DNA from 4 places in the Protofrankia sp. CiP1_Cm_nod4 genome. Region 4 is predicted to be linked to each of the others. Evidence: riboswitches for the same ligand, from Rfam matches in the RefSeq annotation. Region 4 holds a riboswitch; each other region holds the start of a gene.
The links. A riboswitch is a leader RNA that binds a small molecule or an ion and turns the genes downstream of it on or off. The one in region 4 is predicted to bind cyclic di-AMP.

Region 1 (2,405 bases), on a different contig from region 4:
ACGGAGCAGGCAGCGCAGCATAACGGCCGGCCCGTCATAAGGCGTGTAATGCCGGCACCGGCATTAGGCTCCTTTCTTGATGAACCCGGTGTCGTCGATGACCAGCACCCCCTGCGGGGTCCCGAGGTGTTCGACCAGGTAGTCGCGGACGTCGTCGCGGGCCGCGTCGACATCCCAGTCGGCGGTCCGCAGCAGCCGCTGCATCCCGTCCGGCGACACCTCCTCGGCATGCTCGGCAATGGTCCAGCCGTTCTTGCGCTCCAGCTCGGAGAGCAGCCCCTCCAGATACCGGAGCATCCGCGCTCGGGGCTCAGCCCGGGCGAACCGGCCACCGACCCGTTCACATACCCGGTCAAGCTCGTCCCGCCACATCCCCACATCAACATCGTTCACGTCATGTACAACACCCGAGCAGCGCACACCCTGCCACCAAGTGCCGTTGCAGTATTAGGGCGGACTCGGGTATCAGTGGTGATGGTTCTGTTCCATACGGTCACCGGTGTCGAGAAACGTCATCGTTTCTCGACACCGCCGGGGATACCACCTTCCGACGGTACGAACCCTGCCACTTATCACGGCCATGTACTGCGGCAGGCCCCATCGTTTCGTCATTTTTTGTTCGGGTTCCAGTGTCCGAGAAAAGGGGCGGATTCCCGGGAGTCAGAATTATGGTTGTCTGCTGGGTCGCGTGGATGGTCATCCAGGGGATCGAGCTCTGCGCAGCCGCAGCCGCAGCCGCAGGTGCGCATGGATGGTCACGTCGCGACCTGCGACGCGGGCTGTCAGCAGAACTCGAAATTTCGGCGTTACTCAGTCGACCCGACTGTCCACAAAGCGTACGAAGATCTGCGCCAAAAGGCAGCAGCAATGTCACGGAGACGGTCTGCCGACTGTGACTGCTTAAATATAAGCGCACGCACGCGTGCGTTACCGGCAGTCAAGGTCGAAATCAAGTGTCGACGTTCAGTTGTGTACTTCTTCACCGCACCTTGCCGGCCGACCGGCCTTCGCGGCTAGGGTTCTGCCGTGCTTTCGCAAGGAGGGCACGCGTCGGACGAAACACGCCGAGTCCTGCCCCGTCCGATGATCGCCAAACCAACGGCAGGAGCGGGGGAACCACTTCCCGGGCGCCGCGAAGCGCCCTTGGGGTGAAGCCGCAAGATGCGGCCGGGCATTTCCCAGCCCGAACCCGACAGCTCACCTCGCAGGCGTGGGGAAAGGGCATCAAGATGTCCCATGCGCGTGCTCGGCATCGCGGAACCAGGCGGACCACAAGGTATACTCGCTCGCTAGTCGCCATTCCGACGCTTGCCGCCGCCATCGGCGGCGTCGGCATCGGAGTCTCGGGGCCCGCCAGCGCGGCACCATCCGAAGACCAGATATTGTCGGCAATTGTTCAATGCGAGTCCGGAGGCAACCCGACCACCGTCAACTCGATAGGCGCCGGCGGGCTGTTCCAGTTTCTTCCCGGCACGTGGCAGGCGGTCGGTGGAACCGGGCTGCCGCAGAACGCCAGCGTTGCCGAGCAATGGAAGCGTGCCCGGATCCTGTACGCCCAGCAGGGCACGGCTCCCTGGACCGCATCGCAGTCCTGCTGGGCTGGAAAAGTCGGCAGTGTCGCCGACACGGCTCCGACCGCTACTGAGTCACAACCAGCGAATGCCCAGGAACAACCGACGAGCTCGGCCGGCGGGGGCGGGAACAACGCCGGCGACGGGAACAACGCCGGCGCCGCTCCCCAGGATGCCGGCAGCCTTCCAGTCCCTCCCTCCACCACGGACCACCACTGGCCTTCCTACCAGTCGTCCTGGTATCAGGACACCCGCCCGGCCGACGACTAGACGGCGGACGTTGGGGCGTTCCTCCAGACGACCCTGCCAGCCGAGCAGGCAAACAGCTGCCCGTTCCTGAAGGGAAATCTTCGGAAATCCCGAACCGCCCGTACTGGTGCCGTCGCGGGCCCGCCCCGATGGACGAGATAACGGTTATACAATAATCAGTGTCGCTTGGATGGGCGTAACCGAAATCAAGCTCCAGGTTCCTGGCCTACGAAGATGAAAGCAAACAAAATCGAACATCGGCCTAACTCGGTGGCATTGGTGCAGGAGTCCCCGGCTTTCAGCCGGACCGGAGCCAAAGGAAATCCGGCCGGGCGCCGTACGGCGCCCGGCCGGAGGAGCGATCGGTAGCATCGAACATGACGTGCGGGAGAGCGTCAGGGGCGGGGCGGTGCCGTCCCGCACGGCTAAATGTCCGATAATGACAGTATGATTATGCTCAGCAATGGTTTGGATGCTGGGACGCCGTTCCCCCACGTTGTGGCTGGTTTCCGCCGCCGGGAACCTGCCGCCTCCACGGCTGGCATCGGCGGAGATCTGTTGCGTTATGGGAAAGCAAGACATAAC
Region 2 (7,075 bases), on a different contig from region 4:
CGAGCAGGTGGTGACCTTCCCGCCGCAGCCGGTGATCACCGAGGACAACCTCGTCGTGGGCATCGACACGGTGATCTACTTCCAGGTCACCGACCCGCGCGCGTCCACCTACGAGATCGCCGACGTCATCAGCGCGATCGAGCAGCTCACTGTCACGACGCTGCGCAACGTGATCGGTAGTCTGAACCTGGAGCAGACCCTGACCTCCCGTGATGAGATCAACACCAGGCTGCGCGGTGTGCTCGACGAGGCGACCGGCAAGTGGGGCATCCGGGTCAACCGGGTGGAGCTCAAGGCCATCGACCCGCCGGCGTCGATCCAGGACTCGATGGAGAAGCAGATGCGCGCCGAGCGGGACCGCCGGGCGGCGATCCTGTCGGCGGAGGGCGTCAAGCAGAGCGAGATCCTGCGCGCCGAGGGTGAGAAACAGGCCGCGATCCTGCGCGCCGAGGGAGAGCGGCAGGCGAAGATCCTCGCCGCGCAGGGCGAGGCGGAGGCCATCACCACGGTGTTCCGGGCGATCCATGCCGGCAACGCCGACCAGAAACTGCTCGCCTACCAGTACTTGCAGACCCTGCCGCGCATCGCCGCGGGCGAGGCGAACAAGGTCTGGATCGTCCCCAGCGAGCTGACCAGGGCGTTCGGGGGCCTCGCCGCCTTCGGTGGCCTCGCCGACGGGCCGGACCACACGGCCGGCGGGCAGCCTCGCTGACAGCTTCCCGCCCGGTCCCCCGCGTCTGCGTCTCCGTCCGCGCGGACGTACCCGCGTGTACGTACGGTCACCGTAGTGACGCCGTCGGCCGGTACGTTCTCTCCTGACATCGGAGCCGGGAAACGAGAGCGCGGGAGCAAGGCCACAGCGGCGCCCGCACGGCCCCGACGCCCACCGGAGATCCGTCACCGCTGGATACGATCTAGGGCGTGGACCCGCAAGCGCCTGCGACGGACGTTGTGGGCGTCCTATCCGACACAAAGGATGTACATGACGCCCACCGAACAGCCGGCCATCACCGACACGGACGATCTGTGCGTCGCGACGATCCGCACACTGTGTATGGACGCGGTGCAGGCCGCGAACTCCGGGCACCCGGGCACCCCGATGGCCATGGCACCGGTGACCTACACGCTGTGGCAGGAGTTCCTGCGCTTCGACCCCGACGATCCCTCCTGGCCGAACCGGGACAGGTTCGTGCTGTCGGCGGGGCACGCGTCGGCGTTGCTGTACGCGATGCTGCACCTGGCCGGTGTCCGGGCGGTCGGCCCCACCTATGAGACGCCCGGCGGGCCGGCGGTCACCCTCGACGACATCAGACGCTTCCGCCAGCTGGACGGGAAGTGCCCCGGCCACCCGGAGTACCGCTGGACGTCCGGGGTGGAGGCGACCACCGGGCCGCTGGGCACGGGCGCGGCGACGGCGGTGGGCATGGCCATCGCCGGGCGCTGGCTGGCGGCGCGCTTCAACCGGCCCGGCTTCGACGTGTTCGACCACGACGTGTACGCGCTGTGCGGTGACGGCGACCTGATGGAGGGGGTCGCGGCCGAGGCGGCGTCGCTGGCCGGCCACCTGGGGCTGGCCAACCTGTGCTGGATCTACGACAACAACCACATCAGCATCGAGGGCGGCACCGACCTGGCGTTCACCGAGGACGTGGCCACCCGGTTCATCGCCTACGGCTGGAACGTCACCCGGGTCGGTGACGCCAACGACCGCACGGCCCTGGGCCGCGCCTTCGAGACGTTCCGCCGCGAGCCGCACCGCCCGACCCTGATCATCGTCGACAGCCAGATCGCCTTCGGCGCCCCGACCAAGCAGGGCACCGCCGCCGCGCACGGGGAGCCGCTGGGGGAGGAGGAGATCCGGGCGACGAAGCGGTTCTACAACTGGCCGCCGGAGGCCCGCTTCCTCGTCCCCGACGGGGTGTACGAGCACTTCGCCGCCGGTGTCGGCAAGCGGGGCCGGGCCGAGCGGGACAGCTGGCTGGCCCTGCTCGGCCGCTACCGGGAGGCACATCCCGATCTCGCCGGCCAGCTCGACCTGCTGTGGGGCGGGCAGCTGCCCGACGGCTGGGACGCCGACATCCCCGTCTTCCCCGCCGACGGCAAGGGCCTGGCCACCCGGGACTCCTCCGGGAAGGTCCTCAACGCCGTCGCTGCCCGGGTGCCCTGGCTGGTCGGCGGCTCCGCCGATCTCGCCCCGTCGACGAAGACCCGGCTGACCGTCGACGGCGCCGGGGACTTCCAGGCCGCCAGCCCGGGTGGGCGCAACCTGCACTTCGGCGTCCGCGAGCACGCGTCGGCCGCGGTGGCCAACGGGCTGTCCCTGTCCGGGCTGCGGCCGCTGTGGTCGACCTTTCTGATCTTCTCCGACTTCGCCCGCGGCGCCCTGCGGCTGTCCGCGCTGATGGAGCTGCCGGTCATCCACGTGTTCACCCATGACTCCATCGGGGTCGGGGAGGACGGGCCGACGCACCAGCCGGTCGAGCAGCTCGCCTCGCTGCGGGCCGTCCCCGGCCTGCTGGTGATCCGCCCCTGTGACGCGGGCGAGGTCGCGCAGGCGTGGCGGGTGGTGATGGGCCTGGAGCAGGAGCCGGCCGCGCTCGTCCTGAGCCGGCAGGCGCTGCCGACGCTGGACCGGGCCCGCTACGCCGACGCCGCCGGGCTCGCCCGCGGCGGCTACGTGCTGGCCGACCCCGCCGACGGCGACCCCGAGGTGATCCTGATCGGTACCGGCAGCGAGGTGCACCTGGCCCTGGCCGCCCATGAGGAGCTGGCCGCGCAGGGGGTGCGCGCCCGGGTGGTCAGCCTGCCGTCCTGGGAGCTGTTCGAGCGGCAGCCCGCGCGGTACCGCGAGCAGGTGCTGCCGCCGGCGGTCCGCGCGCGGGTCGTGGTCGAGCAGGCCGCCACGCTCGGCTGGGAACGGTACGCCGGCCCGGACGGGGTGATCATCGGGATGCGGACCTTCGGCGCGTCCGCCCCGCTGCGGGACCTGCAGACCAGATTCGGTTTCACCCCGCGGGCGGTGGTCGACGCCGCCAGGCAGAGCCTGGCCGCCGTCCACGCCGCCGGTGACCCGGCGTAGACCGTAAGGACACGGATCCGCGGCTTGTGACCATGACGTCGACGGCCGGCTGGCCCCCGGGGCGCTTCCGGGGGCCGGCCGGCCGGTCAGCTGGTCAGCTGGTCGGCCGTTCCGCCCCGGTGTATCCGCGCTCGTTCCCCATCGGCCGCTGTCGGTCGTTCCGCGCTCCGGGTGTCGGGCTTGACCTGGGTAGGCGTACCTGAGACGGTGAGCAGGTCCTGCGGTCGCGCGAGCGGTCCTGGGGCTTGGTTGTACACAGGTTCGTCTGGTGTGCAGTTCACTTGGTACAGGGCTGGTTGGCACAGAGGTTGTACAGGGGCAGATGTGGTGGGTACTGGTAGAATTCTGCGTTTCGACGGGGTTCGCGGCTACGGTTTCATAGCGCCCGATGCCGGTGGCGACGACGTTTTCATGCACGCAAACGATCTTCAGGACGAGAAGCACCTGTTCCAGCCCGGAACGCTGGTGGAGTTCGAGGCGGAGGAGAGTGACAGGGGCCCGAAGGCCTCGGTCGTCCGTCTGATCCGCCGGGCTCCGGCCCGTCCGGCGCCCGTGTATCCGGTGGTCTCCCCAGGTGTGGTCAACGGGCGTTCGAGCGCCGACGACGACGACATGTGCGACGTCCTCACCGTCGGGGAGTTCCGGCATCTGCTGACCGAGACGCTCATCGAATCGGTGCCGACCCTGACCGGCGGCCAGATAAGCCAGATACGGCAGCGACTGACCACCCTCGCGCAGGCGCGCGGCTGGGTCGAGTCCTGACCGACGCCGCTCCGCCCGGGGCCCTGCCTGGCCCGGGGCGGACCGGCGGCCCCGCTGGTGCCCGGGCGTCACTGATGCCCGGACGCTGCGCCGTCCGCGCTGGCCATGCCGCCGGCCGCGGCGTGCGCACGTCCGGGTTCGTGGCGTTGCTTCGGCGGTCCGTGGGCCCACCCGGGCGATCCACTGCGCCCGACAGCGCAAACGCTGTTTCGGGCAGTGCAAATGCTGTGCCCGACAGTGCAAATGCTGTGCCCGACAGCGAAACACAACGGTGGAAAAAATGTTGTTGCCGGTCCGCATCGGCCGTTTCACGATACGCGCTGGTTAACCATGGGAGCGGTGTGTAGCGCCATCACGCTGCGGCCAGCTCGTACCGTCCCGGCAGCCATCCTGGGACGGCCCGCGTAAATGATGCGTACGGTGAGTGTTGTGCGCCGACATGCCGAGAAAACCGCCGCTTGCGGTTACCAAAAGTAGTTCGCTACGTTGGCCGGGCTCTCAACGGCACCGGACCGCACGCCGAGTTCTGTCCACGGTCCGGTGTCTTCCGACTAGCGATCGCCAGGACAGAAGCGGGGGACCCACCTTTCCGCCGGACGTCGCCACCACGGTGGCCGTCCTTGGGGTGAAGTCGGCCGCGCAGGTATCCGCGCGTCGACCGGGCTTCCCGGCCCGAACCCGACAGCTAACCTCGCAGGCGTATGGGAAGGATCATCGTTGCCTGCACACCAGGTGAATTCAGGTCCGGCTGCCGTAGGTCATCCCAGTCCCAGTTCCAGGCGCGGTCGTCATCGCGCGCCCACGACCCGCTCCGCCCTCGGCCGGATATCGGCACGTACCGCGGTTGCCGCCGCGGCCACCGGTACCGTCGCCCTCTCCGGGCTGGCCGCACCGGCCCTGGCGAACGACCGTGGCGCGGGCACGGGCGGGACGGGGTGGACCGACGCCGCCACGGCCGGCACGACCACCGCGGCCGGCACGACCGCTGCCCGGCCCGCTACCTTCACGATCACCCCGGCCGTCTGGTCGGCGGCCTCGTCGCCGGCCGCCGCCGCGGGCGTGCGCACGCTGTCGGCGCAGCCGGTGAGTTTCTCGACGTCCACCAGTGGTTTCGGGGCGAAACTCGTCTATCTGGCGTCGAAGCAGGCCGGAAAGCCGTACGTGTGGGGTGCCGAGGGGCCCCGGGCGTTCGACTGCTCCGGCCTCGTCCAGTACATCTACAAGCAGCTCGGCCGCAGCGTCCCGCGGACGGCCAACGCGCAGTACAACGCCTCCCAGAAGATATCGAAGAATGCCCGGCAGCCCGGTGACCTCATTTTCTTCGGCCGGCCGGGCGGCATCCACCACGTAGGGATCTACGCCGGGAACGGGATGATGTGGGCCGCCCCGCACACCGGGGCCGTGGTCCGGCTCCAGAAGGTCTACACCGGCAGCCATCTGGTCGGCCGTATCAGGTGACCCGCCCGCCCGGGCCGGGCTGGCGGCCACGGGGTGTTCGGGTGCCCCGGGCGGACAGCGCGGGCAACAGCCGGCGGCCGCCGCGAAAATTTCTCCCGGCCACTGCCGGGTAACTGTTCCTGGAGCCCCGGGCAGGTCCGGCGCGGGTCCCGCGCCGGATATCCAGAAAATTCCGGCCGGAGCGCACGGTGCTTCTCCCGGAGCGCTCCGGAAATGACCGGGAAATTTTCTGGACGAATGCGGTCGACGGCCTGCGCCCCGGTCTGCCCGACGTGTTCCAGTCGATCAGGCGCGCTGGGAAGAGCAAACCGTCGGCTGCTCGAAGGAAATGCTGTCCTGGCGCCGCCAGTGAATTTGACGAGCCATTTCGACGATACTTTTGGATGAGAAACTGATCATGTCCAGGGGAAGACACAGAAAACCCGGCCGGTGCAACGGCGCGGCATTGGTGGGCACCGTCGGGCTCATCGGGACGACGGCCGGAATGATGCTGACCGCGGCCCCGGCCAGCGCGGCCGGGCCGTCCGGGCCCGCCGTCGTCGCCGACACGGCCATCGCCCGTGTCGCCGCGAACGCGGGGCTGCCCAGCTGCCGAGGGGTGCCGCTGGGCACCTGGGTGGCGGTGGCGCTCGCGGAGTCCGGTGGCAACGCCAGGGCGCGTAACGCGCACGGTGAGGACTCCCGCGGGCTCTGGCAGATCAACGCGCGGGTCCACACGGGCTGGCTGGCGGGCCGGAACCTGTACGACCCGGCCACCAACGCGTGGGCGGCGAAGAAGGTGTGCGACAGTCAGGGCGTGCGTGCCTGGAGCGCCTACACCAACGGTTCCTACCGCCGTCATCTGGCGCGGGGGAACGCCGCCGCGGCAGCGGCGAAAGCCAGCCCGGCGAGCATGTCGACAACGCGGTCGAGCGCCCCTGTCCCGCCCGTCAGCGGGATCAGCTACATCACCCGGAACTGTTCGCTGCCAGCGTCCACGGCAACCGTGAGAAACGGCAGCAAAATGCGTACCGAGGTGGCCGCGGTACAGCGGCGGCTGACCGGTATCGGATATCCTCTCACCGTCGACGGGATATTCGGCCCGCAGACCACCAGGGTGGTCAAGGAATACCAGCGGCGGCACGGCCTCGCGGCCGACGGAACAGTCGGCGCCCGCACCTACGCCCAGCTGTTCCCGTGCGGCTGACGGCTGGGTGCCACTGACGGCCCTGGGTGCCTCCCCCTCCCTCGGGCACCCGGGGCGCCACCGTCCGCGGGCGGCCACCGTCCCCGCCTGGGCGGGCCGGTGGCCGGCGGCCGCCCGCGGACGTTCGCCCACCAGGCCGCGACCGGCGTGAGTCTGTTGTCGTGTATGTTCATGTTTTCTGGCCGTATCAGCGCATTCTGGCTGTATTGGCGCATGCTGGCAGCATCAGTACATTCTGGCTGTATAGGCGCATTTTTGCCATATCGGCGTACACCGCGACAAACTCGTGCCGATCTTCTCAGGTGAGTGCCAGTTCCTGCGGGACGACGATGACGTCGACGAGCGCGCCGCGCCGCCACACCGTCAGTTCGAGCGGGCGGCCGATGGTGTCCTCCGTCATCAGCCGTTGCAGATCCCCCGGGGTGGCGACCGGCTGCCCGGCGACGGAGAGCACCAGGTCGTCGGCGAACAGGCCGGCGCGACCGGCCGGGCTGCCCGCGACGACCTCGGCCAGCCGCACCCCGTGCCGCCGGCCGGACCGCTCGGCCAGGTGTGGCGGCAGCGGTGCCCGGGTGCTGGCGACCCCCAGG
Region 3 (7,075 bases), on a different contig from region 4:
GGCCACCAGGCCCGCGACACCCGCGCCAATCACAACAACGCCCACCCGGCGAGGACGCGGCCGGGAGGCGGGCGCGTCCGGCTGGCGCACACCACGCCCGTCCGGCACGGACCCCGACGCGGACCGCGTCATGGCGAGCGCCTCCCCGGGGAGCATCGGCACGATTCCTGATCATCCGTCACGCTGCCCTGATCACGTGACTGACCTGGAAGGACCGATCCGGACGAGGCACTGCCAGAGTACGACGTCACATTCCGACACGCGTCAGAAGGCCGACAACTCGGCATCAACCAATCGGACAATTTTCGCAAAAAGAGCAGAGTACCGCCAATGGGCAGCCTTGATCGCTACTTAACGTAGCAGTATTGCTCACTATCTGTACTCGAAGGCTCCTGGTCGACCGTCTGTCGCCGCTATGGCGTATTGTCATCCTCCGCATCCCGCAAGTCACGGAAAGCGGCACGTCAGTCGGGCGACCGAAGGCCACAAGCCAGCCGGTCGCACCCGGCGCCGCCCCGGCCGGCGAAGGAGGATGGGGTAGAAGAGCCGGTTATGACACTTCATACAACTACTTGGGGTAGTTGTGAGGGACTAGTGTTTACTAGCGCCATCCGTATGAACTAGTCTCGCGCCGACGTCACGACGCACCGGGCCGAACTGCCGAATCCTGCCCACGGTCCCGGTGTTCCCTCCGAGTCGTCACCAGGGCAGGAGCGGGGGACCCATCCTCCACCGGACGGCATCGAACCGCGGTGTCGCCCTCGGGGTGAAGTGTGCAGCGCGATGGTCGCGCGACCCACCGGGCAGCCCAGCCCGAACCCGACAGCTCACCTCGCAGGCGAACGGGAAGGATCACAACCTTGTCTGCGCATGATGTGCAGCCTGATCCAGCAGTACGATCGCGTTCGTCGCAGGCGGCTGCGCCGTCGTCCCGCCAGCACCCGATCGACCGGCACGTCGACCGTCCGGCACGCGGCCGGCATCGCGCGCCCGCGCCGCAGCCCGGAACGGGCCGCTCGCGAGCCCGGGCCGCTGTCGCCGTGGTGACCACCGGTACCGTCGCGGTGTCCGGTGTCGCCCTGGCCGGATGCGCCACGGCCGACTCGAACTCCGACGATGCCTCCGTCACCTCGCCGATAACGCTTGGATCACAGTTCGGCAGCCAGGCGTCACTGGCCAACCTGCGCACCTCGACCATCAATCCGCTGTCCACGGGTGGTTCCGGATCGGTCACCAGCCAGGTACTCAACCAGACCGACCTGCATCCCAAGAACGGCGTCGTGCTCAAAGTCACGAATCCGGACGTCTCCGTGAAGGCCGACCAGCCGGTGGAGATGGGGTTCTCCCTCGAGGACGCGGTCACCCACGCACCGCTGGTCAATCAGCTTGTCAAGGTCCAGGTGAAGCTGCCGGAGGGATGGGCCACCTTCAAGCACCTCTACACCAACGAGCAGGGCTTCACCAGCTACACCGCGAAGGTTCTCACCACCACGCAGATCACTGCGATTTTCGACGGGACCGACGCCCTGCGCTCGACACGGTCGACGAACGTCGGCACGTTGACCGTGATTCCCAACACCCCGCCCGTGCAGCGCTCTCCCCAGATCACTGGCCTCGATGCCCCGACCATGAGCAACGCCATCTCGGGCGCGCTCGCGGCCGCCAGCTCGCTGGGTGAACGGGCGGTGTATCTCGCGGCCCAGCAGGCCGGGAAGCCCTACGTCTATGGCGCTGAGGGCCCCTACACGTTCGACTGCTCAGGACTGGTCCAGTACGTCTTCAAGCAGCTGGGACGCAACATCCCCCGCACCGCCGAGGGACAGTACGAGGCGACCACCAGGATATCGCAGTACAACAAGCAGCCAGGTGACCTGATTTTCTACGGCGCACCAGGTAACATCTACCACGTCGGTATTTATGCGGGCGATGGTAAGATGTGGGTGGCACCCAAGTCAGGTGATGTCGTCTCGCTGAGGGCCATCTATACCACGTCATATTCCGTCGGCCGGGTTTTCTGAGCGAACCGGTCAGCCCGCGTCCACATCCGGCTGTCAGTACGCGGCTTCGCGTAGTGGCAACCAATATACTGTAGAAACAATTCACAGGCGGGTTCCCGCGCGGCCTCCCCCTCCGATTGTGCGTGAACCTTGCCGCCAGGTCGATCTTGTCGACGTCGACACCGGCCTGGCGGCGCTCCGCGGCATCCCGCGATGATGACTTCCGCTGGTTGGACCGAGCCAACCCCCCCAGCTCGGAAAGCCCGGCGGAACAAGAGGCTTCCGTCGGCCGGTCGTACTGGACCCCCCCCACAGTCCGGCCGGTCGGCGGGAGCCGCCCTCTCCCACCGACCGGATGCGCGGCCGAGGCTGGAACCTCATCAGACGCCTTCTCCGCGGGCCTCCCAACCCCGGATGCCCGCTCCTACGCCTTGGGCTTCCTGGAGAAGTCCCACAGGCTGCGCGTGACCTGCTTGTCCCACGTCCCGTCGACATGCTGGACATGGGTTCCCGACGGGCAGTTCGGGACCTGCCCGACCGGCCCCACCACCGCGACGGCGGCGAACTTCAGGTTGTTGTCAGGCGCCCCGCAGGCAATCGTGAGGGCGGCCCGCCCACCTTCGCCAAGACCCCAGATGTAGATCTTGGACTGGTCGATCTTCGACCGCTTCTCCGACACGTAGCGCACGACGTCACGCAGGTACTGCACGTCCGCGCCCCGGGGGTCGTCCAACCTCCATTCGCCGTCCACGGCTTCCGGGTAGACCACGGCGAAGTGCTGCCGGTCGGCAAGCGTCGAGGCTTCGGTGATCTTTTCGATCGCAGCCGCGTCGCTGTTGTTGTCATGCAGGACGAGGACCAGCGGCAGGGGCTTGCCGGGGTCGGCGTCGGCATGAACGGCGAGCTCGCGTTCGGCGGAGGCGTACCCCGCCGGTATCTTCGCCCGCTCGGTATCCGGGCTACCCGAGCGAGACACGTAGATCCAGGCGACCACGAGCACGGCACCGATGATCAGCACCCGCTTGCGGTTCTTGGCCCATAGCTGTTTCCCGGCTTTCAGCGGATTCGACACCACGAGACAACCGAACCACACCAGGAGCCGTCGATTCGGCAGATTCGCCTCGCGTCGCGGGCAAGTCGGGGCCACCCGGAGTGCGCTGTCTCACACCCAGTCAGCTTGCGATACCGATTGACTACTAAAAGTAGTCAAACAGGCATGTCCGGTACGGCAACCACGGCACGGCTCGTTCGTTGACGTGGTGTATCCACCAGAATCTCGACAACATCGGATTGCGGGGCATACGGCTGCCGGAACAGGGGTGAGGCCGAAGTGGACAGTGGTCAGGAACTCGACCATCGACTGATCAAGATTGAACACGAGCTGTCGGTGTTCGGCCGGCGCGCCGAACGCTTCCGGATGGCCATCGCCGGCGAGTCCGGGACGGTTCTGGACCGCTCCGCCTACCTGCTGCTCAGCCACATCCACGAACACGGCGCCGTACGGCTGACCACCCTGGGCACGGTGTTCGCCCTGGACATCTCCACGGTGAGCCGCCAGATCGCCGCGCTTGTCACGGCCGGGCTGGTGGAACGCGCCACCGATCCCAGCGACCGGCGGGCGACGCTGGTGAGACTCAGCACCCGCGGCCAGCAACGCTACCTCGCCACCCGCTCCGCACGGGTAGAAAAAATCAATACCCTGGTACGCACCTGGGACCAGGAGGAACTCGGTGTCTTCGGCGCGCTGCTGAGCCGGCTGAACGTGGCGATCGCCGAACACGACCGCGCCCATCTGCCGCCGCAGCACGACGAGCCGTGTCCCGCACCCGCCACCCCGCCGGCCGTCAGGACGGACTGACGGCCGACGGCCGGGCACCGGGCGACAGGCCGCTCCCCCCGCGTCCGGGCGCAGGCCCCCCGGCTGCTTCCCGCGCCCACCGAAGGTTCCCCGCGGCCGCCCGGCCCCGGGTCAGGCATGGACGTCCAGGGCGTGCAGGCGTGCCTGGCGCAGCACCTCCGTCTCCGGCGGGCCGGCCAGTTCCGGCAGCCAGCCATGCACCCAGGACAACAGCAGGTCGGCCAGGGCCGGGTTCTGCGCGAGGACCGGACCGTGCAGGTAGGTACCGATCACACGGCCGTCCACGACACCGTCGGTGTGGTCCGGGGTACCGTTACCGACCCCCTTGCGCACGATCCCGAGCGGCCGGCCGTGCCCGTTGGGCAGTGCCCGGGTACGTCCCCCGTGGTTCTCGTAGCCGAGCAGCAACGGCAGCTCGAGCTCGGGGACGGGCTCGACGACGATGTCACCGACCGCGCGTGGCGGCACCGGCTGCTCGAACGAGCGTCGCGTCTCCACGTCCACCAGGCCCAGGCCGTCGTGGATACGGCCCTCACCGGCGGGGAAGGACGCACCGATCACCTGGTATCCGGCGCACACCGCGAGCACGGCCGCGCCCTGGGCCACCGCGTGCGCGATCGCGCTGTTGCGGCGCAGCCCCTCGGCGGCCAGCACCTGCGGCTCGTCCTCACCGCCGCCGAGCAGATAGATGTCGCAGCCGGCCGGCACCGGCTCCCCGGCCGGGACGCCGATCACCTCGGCCGGCAGGCCACGCCAGCGCAGCCGCTGCGCCAGCACGGTCGCGTTGCCGCCGTCGCCGTACGTCCCGAGCAGCTCCGGGTAGATCAGGGCGATCCGGGTCGCCGACTCCCGGCTCATGCCGCGGCCCCGGTCATGTCACCGTGGATGGTCACCTTTTTGGTCACCTTTTTGGTCAACTGTTCGTCCTCACCGGGGCGACCCGCCCCAGGATGTCGCGGAAGGCGGTGTAGTTCGCGACCACATCGACGATCTTCTCGTCCAGAACCGCCGCCGCGCTCTCGGCATCGGGATGGACCGTGTGCGGGATCTCCGCGTATGCCAGCCGGACGCTCATGTCCTCCTTGCGCCCACCGGTGACCAGCACCCGCCGGCCCCGCAGCCGCTCGAACGGGACATCCCAGATCCACGACGGGTCACGCCCGTCAGCGGTCTGCGCGTTGAAGTCAACGATCACCGGCCGGGTGGGCGTGCTGTTGAGCAGCTCCATCATCTCCACCCAGCCGGCCGGGTTCTTCGCCAGCAGCAGCCGCCCGCGGGTACCGGAGTCGCCGAGCTCGACCTCCTGGTAGCGGCCCTGGACGTCCTCAAGGCCGGTCATCGCGGCCAGCGCCTGCTCGACCTCGACCCCGAAGAGCTTCGCCGCCGCGGCGGCCATCGCCGCATTGCCGAGGTTCACCCGGCCGGGCAGGTCGATCGACGCCGTGAGGTGACGGCCGAACCAGAGCAGCTCGTGCGGCCCGGTGACCGAGACAAGGGGCTCAGGCCGGGCCAGCCCGCAGCCGCACCACCAGCCCGTGGCGTTGCGGTGCAGCAGGCTGGCGCACTGCGGGCACACCATCGCGTCCGCCGTCCAGTTCTGGCCCGCCGACACCCAGACCTGGTTCGACCAGCCGGCGGCGGCCCAGGCCACCAGCGGGTCGTCGGCGTTGGCGATCGCGGTCGCGCCGGGCAGCTCGGCGCCGAGATCACGCCAGAGGCTCGCGATCCGCCGGGTCTCGTTCGACCGGTCGAGCTGGTCACGGCTGATGTTGAGCAGGATGACCGCGCGGGGCTGGATCTGCCTGGCCACTTTGGGCAGCCAGATCTCGTCCACCTCGAGCGCGGCGGCCGCGTCGTAGGGCGGCTTGGACAGGGCGGCCAGCACGCCCGCCGCCATGTTGGCGCCACCGCTGTTGCTGCGGACCGGGCCGAGCGTGCCCAGCGCGCGGGCCAGCAGCCGGGTGGTCGTGGTCTTGCCGTTGGTCCCGCTGACGCAGGCCACCAGCTGCCCGGCCGCGACCTCGGACAGGATCTCCGGGGAGACCCGCAGGGCAAGCTTGCCGCCGATCATCTCACCGGATCCGCGTCCCAGCTGGCGGGAAGCCGAGGACGCGAGTTTCTCCACAGCAAGGGCGGCACGGGTGCGGGCGGAGAACCGGCGCGGGAAGGGTGTGCTCATCGCCTCCCCAGCGTGCCACGGGCCGCCGCGCCGGTGACCGACACCCCGTCATACCCGTCCCATGTCGGTCCCGGACCAGCTCCAGAGCGGCCTCGGAACATCCTCCGGGCAGTGGCGAACAGGCGGGGTACGAGTGTGGTACGAGGTGTGATAAGACGTGCGCCGGACGGCTGTCCACCAGGCATGTCCGGCAAGGGCGCGCCCCATCGGGGCAGGTACGGCAAAGGCAGGCACGACAGGGGTGCGTCGCGGGCGGGACATCACTGTCCGGGCGGGACAGAGCAGGGTACGGCAGGGTGACGCGAGCGGACGGCCGTCATGGACCGAGCAGCCGGTCCGTAGGGACCGCTACCGCTGTGCCCCGTCGTGACAAGCGGCCCGGGCGGGGATGCGGCCCGGCCGGGGACCGCGGGCCGCCGGCGCCGGGCGGACGCTCGGAGCCAGTGGCCGCCGGGTGGGCACTCGGAGTTGGTATGGACGCGACACAAGACCGTGGGAGAACTCGGTGACCCAGAAAGCCAGCGCCATCGGCCGCATCCGCGGACGCTGGAGCGCGCATGAGATCGACCTCGACAACATCGACGACCTTGACATACTTGCGGAGCTGCTGCACGACATCTCCCCCGAGCTCGCCGTCGCCTTCGTCGAGGAGGATGACGAGTACCTGGGCATCGTGCGGGTGGAAGGCGACATCAGCGACCCACGGGTGTTCCTGTCCGACCACCGGGTGCTGTTCACCTCGGCCCTCGCCGACCGGCTCTTCGCCAGCGCGCTGCCACCGGTGGGCCGGCGTGGCCTCGACGACGACTCCGACGACACACCGGCCGGCGGACAGCCCGTCGGTGACCTCGACCTGCTCGCCGATCTCGGCACGGACGCCGACACGCTACTCGAACTGATCACGGAAGAGGGCCTCCTGCCGGCGGACGTGGTGACGGCGATCAGCGAGCGTGCCGGTTGCGCCGACATCCTGGACGAGATCGGGAGCTGACATGGGGGGCCTCCCCCACCCGGGCACGCCCGGCCTCGCCGCGCTGATGG
Region 4 (3,923 bases):
CCAACCGGTCCGGCTTCGGCCAGTGGCCGGTCTGCGGCCAGGGGATGGGCGCCGACCAGCTGGTGGCGAGCGCCAGCTCGTCCGGGGCCGGATCGCCCAGCACCGGCACCGGCACCGGCACCGGCTCGGCGGGCGCGGCCGGGTCGACCGGGGCCCAACGCTGGGTGGTGCGTCAGAGCGCGCAGAGTCTCGCGGACAACACGCTGTTCACCACCGGGCTGATCTATCAGGTGCGCTCGGACGTACGAGCCTGGCAGCGCCAGATGAACAGGCTCGGCTACCGGATCAGGATCGACGGCCGCTACGGCCCCCAGTCCGCCTTCGCCGCCACCCTCCTGCAGAACTCGCGGGGACTGCAGGTGGACGGTATCTGCGGCCCACGGACCTGGACGGCCACCTTCGACTGAACACGGCCAGCCAACCAACCGGCCAACCGGCCGAACAGCCGGCCGAACAGCCGGCAACTGGCCGAACGACCCAGCGGTCGAACGGCCTCTGGCGGACGGCACCGCCCACCGGCGGCACGCACAGTCCGCACACAGCCGGCCCACCCGTGGCTGGACATCCGACCGGACCGGGCTGGCGCGCCATGGACAGCGCAGCCACGATCCCCTTTCATGCCAGGCCTCCGGCCGCATCCAGGAGAACCCCGGATGCGGCCGGCCCGGATCCGGCCCGGCAGGGCCGGGGACCGCTCCGGACGGCTCCGCTTCCCGGAGTGCCCCAGAAGTGACAACAAGCACATTCACGATACGAAAGAAACTTCGTCCGTCACCATAAGTCACAGAAATCGGAGAAGGCGACCCCGCCGCGGGGCGGAGTCACACCGTCAGCTACGGTGACACGTTCAAGGCGCTTAGCCCATTCGGGTGATAACAGTCACGTCGGTGTAGTTCATCCGACACCCCGATTTGCTTCGATAGAACCAGACTCGCTAGAGTCCTCCCCACTCGCCGGATCGGTGAGGCCGCCCGGACGGACGCCGAGTCCTGTCCCCGTTCGGTACGGCCCGAGCTACCGCGGAGCCACAAGGACAGGATCGGGGGAACCACCATCCGGACGTCCGTCCACGGAGTCCTTGGGGTAAAGCCGGCAGTGCCTCCTGGTGCCACCGGCCGGGCCTGATTCCCGCCCGCACCCGACAGCTCACCTCGTAGGCGACGGGAAGGACCGACCCACATGCCGTCTGGTGGCAGGCACCGCGCCCCGCAACCTCCCTCCACCGTCATGAAGGTCCTGCGTACCACCGGTGCCGTGACGGCACTCGTGAGCAGTGGCCTGGCTGTCACGACCGCACCCGCAAGCGCCGCGACCGCTGACGACTTCGCCAAACTCCGCCAGTGTGAGTCCGGCGGGAACTATCTGATCAACACCGGCAACGGCTACTACGGCGCCTACCAGTTCGACGCCCAGACCTGGCATGCCCTGGGCTACTCCGGCCTGCCCAGCGGCGCGCCGCCGACGCTTCAGGACGAGGCTGCCTACAAGCTCTACAACGCCCGTGGCTGGTCCCCGTGGCCGTCCTGCGCGTCCAAGCTGGGCCTGAGCCGTAGCGGCCCGGCACCGTCGTCCAGCGGTATCGTCGCCCCCAGCGCTCCCACCACCAGCCCGGTACAGCGTGCGATTACTCCGGTGCAGCCAGCGATGACGCTGGAACGCGCCAAGGCCCTGCTGAACTCCGAGAACTTCACCGGGACGGCGCTGTCCAGCACACTGGCCGGCGAGGTCCGCCCCGACGCCTACGTCTGGCAGAGCGAGATGCGTCAGAAGAGGTTCATCCTCCAGGTGGACGGACGCTTCGGGCGGGAGTCCCAGGGACTGGCATCGCTCTACTCGTATCTGACCCGGGTGGACGACGGCGGCGCTGGAGTGGTCGGCAAGAACCTCTGGGACGTCACCGTCACCAACCCGACCGTCCTGTAGCATACCGGGTGCACCTTTCGTACCATTTTATGACTTTGAAATTTTGCGGCTAAAGGTCACGGGACGCTCAACGCCGTTCCTTTGCCGCCGGGTCGCGGCCGGGTGCCCTGCCCGCCTCGTACCCCGATCAGGTGATGGACCTGCCGGCTCTCCCCCTCCCGGCGGGTCCATCATCTGACGGACTTCCCCCTCCGGCTGGCTGCGCGGCCGGCCGGATCCGGCAGGATGAGCCCCATGACACCCTCGCCCGAACGACCGGATCTGCTCGGTGGCCCACCACCGGCCAAGCTCACCATCGATCCCGCCGCGGCGCAGGCGCTGAGCGCCGGCGAGGATCCGCAGACCGTCGCCGGCCGTTTTCCCGGCTCCAGCCTCGCCTGGGCAACCCTGGCCGAACGCTCCCTCGACGCCGGCAGCCCGGTGACCAGCTACGCCTACGCCAGGACGGGATACCATCGCGGCCTCGACCAGCTACGCCGCGCGGGCTGGCGCGGGCACGGGCCGATCCCGTGGTCCCACGAGCCCAACCAGGGCTTCCTGCGGGCGCTCGCGGCACTGGCCCGCGCGGCCACCGCGATCGGCGAGACCGAGGAGGCCACCCGCTGTCGCGACTTCCTCGCCGACAGCGACCCCCAGGCATCCGACGTCCTGGGGCTCAAGGCCACCTGAAGCCACCGGAGAGGCCCCGCGCGGCAACCCGCCAGCATGGGCCGCCAACGGCTCGCCGGCACTCTACTGACGTCCGATGTAAGTTACGGGCGATGCAGGCAGAGGCGGATGACGTTCGTCAACCGCACCGGAGAGCTTGCCGCGCTGGAACGCTGGTGGGCCTCGACCGACCCGCGGCCGGTGGTGGTCTGGGGACGGCGCAGAGTCGGCAAGACCGCCCTGCCGCACCGCTTCGTCGCCGGACGGCGGTCGGTCTTCCACACCGACGCCGGCCGCGCCGCCCGCGGCGAACTGGCGCAGCTGTCCGTCGCGGGCTCGCTGGTGCCGGCCAGCGGGACGCGGACCGGCCAGGCCCGATCCGCCTCGCCGTCTGCGCCCGCGAGGAGATCCGCAACCCGCCACCCGGAATCCTCACCGTCACGGCCGACGACATCTTCTCCCCGCTCTGACGCCTTCTCCCCGTCCTGACGCCGCGCCGGGCCCCGGGACCGATCCGCTGTCGACAGGTCGGCAGGAGCACTGAAGCGCGGCGGACACCGTCTCGATCCACGAAGTCCGTAAACCGCCTCGGGTGGGCCGGTGTCTCGGGGCGACGCGGCAAACCGGTCGGCACGACAAACGATGTGAATCCAGGATTGTGGCCACGGCACCGAATTCACGTCGTTCGGCAGCCAACGCCGCGGTCACGGCCGTGGTCGCCGGAACAGCGGACGGAACAACCGCCGGAACAGTGGCCTTGTTGTTTGCTGATACCGGTTTCAGCACGGACAAGGCCCGATGTATGCGGATCCGGTGCATACCGTGCTTCCATGCCCTCTGCCGAACACGAATCCCCGGTCGCCCTGACCAAGCTTGACCCGGACCTGATGGCCTGGCTGTTGGCCACCGTGTTCGACGTCAAAATGCCCGATTACCACCACGCTCGCACCGAGGCCACCGACGTCCGCGTCATGGTCCCGCGCACCTACCACGCCGACGGCATGGTGCTGTTCTGCGATCCGGTGGACCGGCCGCTGCTGGCGGCCGTGCTGGAGATCCAGCGTGGCCGGGACCTCGCGAAACAGCGAACTTGGAAGCTGTACGTGGCCCAACTGGAGGCCGAGCTGGACGTCGACACGGCGCTCGTGGTCTTCTGCCCCGACCCGGCGACAGCCCGCTGGTACCGGCGCATGCTCCCCCCGGACGGGCCGAGCGGCCTGCTGCTCCGGCCGCTGATCTTTACGCCGGGTGACGTGCCGCTGGTGGTGGACGTACGGCTGGCCCGGGCGAACCCGGCGCTGGCGGTGCTCTCCGCACTCTGCCACGGCGGTGGCGCCGAGGTGGACGCGATG

Region 1: linked by a shared signal. The riboswitch ahead of AC5LSR_RS03230 (transglycosylase family protein) and the one ahead of AC5LSR_RS15610 (transglycosylase family protein) in region 4 are both predicted to bind cyclic di-AMP.
Region 2: linked by a shared signal. The riboswitch ahead of AC5LSR_RS00145 (C40 family peptidase) and the one ahead of AC5LSR_RS15610 (transglycosylase family protein) in region 4 are both predicted to bind cyclic di-AMP.
Region 3: linked by a shared signal. The riboswitch ahead of AC5LSR_RS19020 (C40 family peptidase) and the one ahead of AC5LSR_RS15610 (transglycosylase family protein) in region 4 are both predicted to bind cyclic di-AMP.

What each region holds. Positions count from the first base shown of each region.
Region 1 covers NZ_CEVIVC010000008.1:8,223-10,627, reverse strand. The annotation lists partial or broken gene AC5LSR_RS03235 (transposase) at 70-372, opposite strand; cyclic di-AMP (ydaO/yuaA leader) riboswitch at 1,079-1,225, shown strand; gene AC5LSR_RS03230 (transglycosylase family protein) at 1,230-1,841, shown strand.
Region 2 covers NZ_CEVIVC010000001.1:31,769-38,843, reverse strand. The annotation lists gene AC5LSR_RS00160 (SPFH domain-containing protein) at 1-712, shown strand, start outside; gene tkt (transketolase) at 983-3,079, shown strand; gene AC5LSR_RS00150 (cold-shock protein) at 3,407-3,841, shown strand; cyclic di-AMP (ydaO/yuaA leader) riboswitch at 4,391-4,556, shown strand; gene AC5LSR_RS00145 (C40 family peptidase) at 4,559-5,299, shown strand; gene AC5LSR_RS00140 (peptidoglycan-binding protein) at 5,697-6,485, shown strand; gene AC5LSR_RS00135 (S1C family serine protease) at 6,784-7,075, opposite strand, start outside.
Region 3 covers NZ_CEVIVC010000124.1:1,134-8,208, forward strand. The annotation lists partial or broken gene AC5LSR_RS19015 (4-hydroxybenzoate 3-monooxygenase) at 1-156, opposite strand, end outside; cyclic di-AMP (ydaO/yuaA leader) riboswitch at 680-855, shown strand; gene AC5LSR_RS19020 (C40 family peptidase) at 1,041-2,018, shown strand; gene AC5LSR_RS19025 (CE1 family esterase) at 2,422-3,069, opposite strand; gene AC5LSR_RS19030 (MarR family winged helix-turn-helix transcriptional regulator) at 3,328-3,855, shown strand; gene AC5LSR_RS19035 (type 1 glutamine amidotransferase) at 3,967-4,713, opposite strand; gene AC5LSR_RS19040 (MurT ligase domain-containing protein) at 4,769-6,034, opposite strand; gene AC5LSR_RS19045 (tRNA adenosine deaminase-associated protein) at 6,540-7,025, shown strand; gene tadA (tRNA adenosine(34) deaminase TadA) at 7,027-7,075, shown strand, end outside.
Region 4 covers NZ_CEVIVC010000080.1:17,068-20,990, reverse strand. The annotation lists gene AC5LSR_RS15615 (transglycosylase family protein) at 1-407, shown strand, start outside; cyclic di-AMP (ydaO/yuaA leader) riboswitch at 1,009-1,174, shown strand; gene AC5LSR_RS15610 (transglycosylase family protein) at 1,180-1,923, shown strand; gene AC5LSR_RS15605 (DUF3151 domain-containing protein) at 2,158-2,592, shown strand; gene AC5LSR_RS15600 (ATP-binding protein) at 2,701-3,060, shown strand; partial or broken gene AC5LSR_RS15595 (hypothetical protein) at 3,402-3,923, shown strand, end outside.